2 regions of the Candidatus Thalassolituus haligoni genome follow, and region 2 is predicted to be linked to the other one. Evidence: predicted binding sites of a transcription regulator. Region 2 holds the regulator's gene; the other holds the start of a gene.
The links. Region 2 encodes sigma-54, which starts transcription at its own class of promoters, with help from an activator protein. Its sites were predicted from a motif close to TGGCACNNNNNTTGCTNT; they were not measured.
Positions count from the first base shown of each region.

Region 1 (3,117 bases), 480 kb from region 2:
CGCTCCGGCACAGCACCACAAGGTTGCTCTTTATAGGATTCAGCAATTGCTGTGCCAGCCATTTTCGTCAAAAAATCGGCACGTAATCACAGTCGAAGTCTTTCAGTTGCTGCGCGCAGCAAGCAAAACACTCATTACCAGTGTAGTTGCTATCAGGTCACCTGCTTGCCAGCGGCCAACAGCAGTCGCGCTGCCAGAACACACCAGAGACAGGGAGTACAGGCCAGAGAGCATCAACATTGGGAATGGCCAGTGAACACTGGCCGGAAGGAAAAGAGCAGCTGATCATGCCCCGTAACAGGAGCAAGCGATCAAGTCAGGCGTAGGTACTGAGCAAATGCAGTCCATCCGTTTCAAGATTGGCGTGAGGCTCGGCCATATCAGCCGTCAAGTTATCGTCATCATCCAAAAGATCTGACGCCAGCGTGTTTTCAGCCTCCGCATCATCCCGTCCGGAAAATCCCTGACCTGGGGACTGTTCCGACACGTCAAAGCCAGCCAGCGTCAGGCCCTGTTCGGCCAACGCCTCTCTTAACCGCTGTGCCTGGGATTCCAACACCTCTTTCACCTGAGAATTTTGCACCTGTACAGACACTCGGGCCTGATCATCGGCATCTACCGTCATCTTGATTTCCAGCGCCCCCAGCTCTGGCGGATCGAGGTGTATGCGGGCTTCCTGAATATCTGCCGCGATCATGGTTAACAAGCGTCCGCCCAACGCCCCACCCCAACGCTGGCGATCACTGCCAAACTCCAACGCCTCCGGACTGCTACGTTCACCCTCCAGCAACGTCTGATCGGCGGTCAGGCCAATATCCAATGCTTCTCCAGAGTCTGAATCCGCTGTGCCGCTCATGGCATCCGTCGCCCAGCCAGCCATCGCTCCGGCCAAGGAAGACGGTGCTTGCGAACTGCTCAGAGCAGCGGACAAGGTTGGCTTTTCTGCTGCGGCTGCCAGCGTATCATTGGCAACCTCTGCCCCCATGACATCAGCCAGGTCGATAGTATTGCTGGCATCGGCATCCACTGCGGCCATTACAGTGGTATTAACCAGGCCTGGATCAGCCATTCCCTGCGCTTTCCCTGAACTCGTCATGGCAGCGGGAGACAAAGCCAACGCGCTGGCAGAAGATTGACCAGACCAGAAACGAGCCGTTGGCTCCGAGAGCGGAATAGCCGGATTCACGGCTAACATGATCAGGTTCGTTGGGTTCTCCGGGGATACTTCCTGACCGGTTTGATCCTCATTAGCTGCATCCTCTCGCTCTAGGTCACTGGGATCGAATTCTCCTTCTCCAACCTCCGCCAATCCTGCAGCTGTCAATCCCGCAGCAGTCAGGGCGAATCCCGACAGCTCGCCTTCTGCACGAATTTGCCTCAATACCTCAGCGCTGTTTAATGCCTCAGACGGCAAAATCTCACCGGTTAACGGCAACGTCTGTAGGCTCGATTGTTCGCTCAAACCATGATCAGTGGTCGCTGACGATCGGTTGATTAATCCGGCAAACCGCCCACCATCAACCGTTGGCAGGCTGGAAGATAGGCCAACAGCCGTCTTGGCTGCAGGTTTTGGTAATAAAAATTCGGACCCAGTGGGTGTCAGGCTCATGCATCTCTCCGAAGATAGTTCACAACGGAACGTCTGCTATCGATTCAGCAATTAACACGCCAACTAAAAAATAGGGGGATTTTACCTCGGCGGACAACACCCTGATCCGACACCGGCACCCTGGCTATGACCGGCTAGCTATTATTGCACCACGAGACCAATATCAATATCGTCGTTGTGACAGCAACAGAGAGCATCACACCGCAGCCGGTGACAGAGCAGGAACCCTACGGGGTCATATTTCGGTGATAGATAAGAGAGGGGAATGCCCAGCAGAGGATCAATTTCCCTGCAGGGCAGAGGCAACAACGAGGCGCCTGCCGGATTAGGCTGTTAAGCCCGAGTTAGTGAAAATGACGCTGGATACACTCCTTGACAGCAGCAAATTCCTGATTGATGGCAGCCAGTAACTGACGCGCCTCTGTCCAGTCCACATCGTCCGCTTCCTTGTCTCGCAGGAAATCTTCCAGCTCCTTGTTGCAATGCGACAAGGCAGCGGCGCAGACATTGCCGCTGGCTCCCTTGAAGCTGTGGGATAAATTACCCAACCCGGCGACATCCTGCTGCACCCAGGCCGCATTCATTTTCGGTAGTCGACTTTCGGAGTCATTAACAAACAAGGTGATCAGATCGTCGAACTCGTCGTCCATCACGTCGCGCAGTATATCTAATGACTCGCTATCAAAATGGTCCTGCAATTTCATCGGTTATCCCTCACTCAGCTGGGGCCAGTGAATAACGGCCTCCACCTCATTTCCTTTACCAAAGTAGGTAACAGACTCGCATATCTGGTGAACCAGAGGAATACCCCGGCCAGAATACTGATGTTTTTCAACCACGTGGGCATTCGCCGCAGCGCGTTGCTGCAACGCCAGATAGTCAAAGCCATCACCACTATCAACAAATCGAACCCGTAGCTGCCCGCATGCGCCATTACCTTCGTGGTGCATCACGACTCGTATCGAACCCTCTTGCAAGTGTTCGATACGTTCCTGACGCTGCTGATAATACGTCATAAAACCCTCTGGAGAGCGCTTCAGGGCTGAATCCAGCCCTAACACCCCATGCTCCAGCGCATTACCAAACAGTTCTGCCATGACGGTGTATAACTGGCCGCTCATCATCCGCAGGCCCGGTACCTCCATCATAATATGCATCACCAGCGGCAGAGGATTAAAGTGACTCAGGCTGGACGGGCCCAGCTCATAGCTGAAGGACCAGTCCATCGGCCCTGCAGCCGACGCCAGCGCGAAGGATTTCGGATCATCTTCGAGTGTTTCCGGCAACGTCATCCGCACTTCCAGCAAGGTAATATCGTCATCACGCTCGCTGTTTTGCTGAAAACCTGCCAACGCTGACTTGATCGTCGGGAAAATCGTATCCGCATCGGCTGCGGATTCGATAGCCGCCTGCAGCCGGTGCTGACCAAACATATCACCTGCCGGATTCCGTGCTTCGAGAATACCGTCGGACCATAACAACAAGCGGTCGCCCAGCTCCAGCGTGAA
Region 1 is NZ_CP139482.1:1,289,786-1,292,902, reverse strand. It holds gene SOJ49_RS05870 (flagellar hook-length control protein FliK) at 317-1,609, opposite strand; gene SOJ49_RS05865 (Hpt domain-containing protein) at 1,954-2,313, opposite strand; gene SOJ49_RS05860 (SpoIIE family protein phosphatase) at 2,317-3,117, opposite strand, start outside.
Region 1: SOJ49_RS05870 (flagellar hook-length control protein FliK) is a predicted target of sigma-54. The motif match lies at 1,654-1,671, and genes of this name have one in related genera.

Region 2 (3,117 bases):
GCTCCGACACGCCTGCCGATGGTACGGCTGAGTCGGAAGACAAACAGCGTATCCGGGTGATTATCCAGCCCCAGCCCGACACGGAAGCACAACCATGAAAACGCTCAGGGCGGAACATCTGGCCAAAAGCTACAGCGGCCGAGAGGTCGTCAAAGACGTATCCCTTGCCGTCAGCAGCGGACAAATTGTCGGCCTGCTCGGCCCTAACGGAGCCGGTAAAACCACCTGTTTTTACATGATTGTCAACCTGGTACAGGCCGACAAGGGACGCGTCAAAATTGACGACGACGACATCAGTCACCTGCCCATGCATGGCCGTGCCCAGAAAGGCATTGGCTATCTGCCACAAGAAGCCTCGATCTTCCGCAAGCTCAGCGTCGAAGACAACATCATGGCCATTCTGGAAACCCGCACGGAACTGAAAAAACCCCAACGCCAGCAACAGCTGGAACAACTGCTGGACGAATTTCACATCCAGCACATTCGCAGCAGCCTGGGGATGTCACTCTCCGGCGGTGAACGCCGCCGGGTAGAAATTGCCCGGGCACTGGCCGCCGAACCCTCCTTTATTTTGCTTGATGAACCCTTTGCCGGTGTCGACCCGATTTCCGTATCCGACATTATGGCCATCATTCGCCAGCTCAAGGCGCGCGGCATTGGCGTACTGATTACCGATCACAACGTCCGCGAAACCCTCGCAATTTGTGAAAAAGCCTATATCGTAGGCGGTGGACACATTATTGCCGAAGGCAGCGCCGATGAAGTACTCGCCAACGAACAGGTTCGGGCCATCTACCTTGGTCAGGACTTCCGTCTTTGATTCTTACTGGCTTACAGGGCTATGATGCCCGGCGCTGTTTCATTTCGACACCATGAAAAGCATTCCCAGCCTCACAGGCTGGCGTATAATGCACAGACCATGCCGACAACCGATGAACTATAACGCTGTATGAAAGCATCGCTTCAGTTAAAAATGGGTCAGCAGCTGACCATGACCCCTCAGCTGCAACAGGCAATTCGACTGCTGCAATTGTCTACCCTTGATCTGCAACAGGAAATCCAGGAAGCCCTGGATTCCAATCCCATGCTGGAATTCGAAGAGTCCGAGCACGACGACTATACGGATGCCCAGCAAACCAACGGCGATCAGGAGCGAGAAGCCGCCGTCACGGCGACAGCGACCGACACCGACACCCAGGAACTGGGTGAACAGTGGTCGGACGACAAGATGCCGGATGACCTGCCGGTCGACAGCAATTGGGACGATACCTTCCAGACTACCGCTGGCGTTTCCTCCGGTTCAGGCTCTGTCGGCGACGACGACTTTGACTACGACTCCCGTCATGCCACCTCCGACGACCTGCAAGGGCATCTGGAATGGCAACTGAATCTGACTCCCATGAGTGATGTCGATCGCGAGATTGCCACCATGCTGATTGACGGTGTCGACGACGACGGCTACCTCCACACCACCATAGACGACGTACTGGGTTCCATGGATCCGGAATTTGGGGTTGAGGAAGACGAAGTCCAGGCCGTACTCAAACGCCTGCAACAGTTTGATCCGGCTGGTGTTTTTGCCCGCGACCTGCGCGAATGCCTGATCCTGCAGTTAAACCAGCTGCCAGCCGACACTCCCTGGCTGGCAGAAGCCAAACTGGTGATCGGTGACTACATTGCCCTGCTGGGCAGTAAAGACTACCCCACGCTGATGCGCAAAACCCGGCTGAAAGAAGAAGACCTCAAAGCCGTATTACGCCTGGTCAAGGAGTTGAATCCCAAACCAGGAGCCGGAATCAGCTCCGAACAGTCAGAATACGTTGTGCCCGACGTGATCGTGCGTAACATCCGCGATGAATGGCGCGTTGAACTGAACCCGGATATTGCCCCCAAACTGCGGGTAAACTCCGACTACGCCTCGTTGGTGCGCCGCTCAGACAGCAGTGCCGACAACGCCTTCCTCAAAGATCACCTGCAAGAAGCGCGCTGGTTTATCAAAAGCCTGCAAAGCCGCAACGAAACCCTGCTGAAAGTCGCTACCAAAATTGTCGAATATCAGCTCGACTTTTTTGAGCAGGGCGAAGAAGCTATGAAACCACTGGTACTGCATGATATTGCCGATGCCGTTGGTATGCACGAGTCGACCATTTCACGGGTAACGACGCAAAAATTCATGCACACACCGCGTGGTATTTTTGAACTGAAGTACTTTTTCTCCAGCCATGTCAGTACCGATGCTGGCGGCGAATGTTCATCAACCGCCATTCGCGCCATGATCAAGAAGCTGATTAGCGAAGAAAACCCGCGCAAGCCACTGAGTGACAACAAGATCGCCGTCGTCCTCGGAGACAAGGGAATTCAGGTTGCACGCCGCACGGTGGCCAAATATCGTGAGGCAATGATGATTCCGCCATCGAATGAGCGGAAACAGTTGATTTGATCGACCCCGTCGATCCTTGTTCGGTTTAAAGCGAGCCATAAGGAGCCGTTTATGAGCATCAATATCAGTGGACACCATGTCGAAGTTACCGAAGCCATGGAAGAATACGTCAAGGAAAAACTGGTTCGCCTTGAGCGGCATGCCGAACCCATTACCTCTGGTCAGGTTACCCTGACCCTTGAAAAAGGCCGTCAGCTGGCAGAAGCATCGCTGCACGTCAGTGGTGCCGATTTTCATGCGACGTCATCCCATGACGACATGTACGCTGCCATTGACTTGCTGGCCGACAAACTGGATCGGCAAGTGCTGAAACACAAAGAAAAACTGGTTGCCCGACAGCACGGACAAGGCTGACACATGAGCATAGCGATTGCCGATATTCTTGCGCCTGAACGTACTCGTACCGATGTCGCCATTACCAGCAAAAAAAAACTGCTGGAGTTTCTGGCAGAGCTGATTGCTGAAGAAGTGGATGGCAGCTCATCGGATGAGGTTTTTGAACGTCTGCTTGGGCGTGAGCGCCTTGGCAGTACCGGCATTGGCGAAGGCATCGCTATCCCTCACTGTCGATTACGGCAATGTGAACGGGCCGTTGGGGTATTACTCCACCTGCGCGAGGCCATCGACTTTGATGCCATAGACCATCAGCCAGTCGATCTTGTATTTGCCTTGCTGGT
Region 2 is NZ_CP139482.1:810,579-813,695, reverse strand. It holds gene lptA (lipopolysaccharide transport periplasmic protein LptA) at 1-98, shown strand, start outside; gene lptB (LPS export ABC transporter ATP-binding protein) at 95-820, shown strand; gene SOJ49_RS03645 (RNA polymerase factor sigma-54) at 950-2,440, shown strand; gene hpf (ribosome hibernation-promoting factor, HPF/YfiA family) at 2,492-2,794, shown strand; gene ptsN (PTS IIA-like nitrogen regulatory protein PtsN) at 2,798-3,117, shown strand, end outside.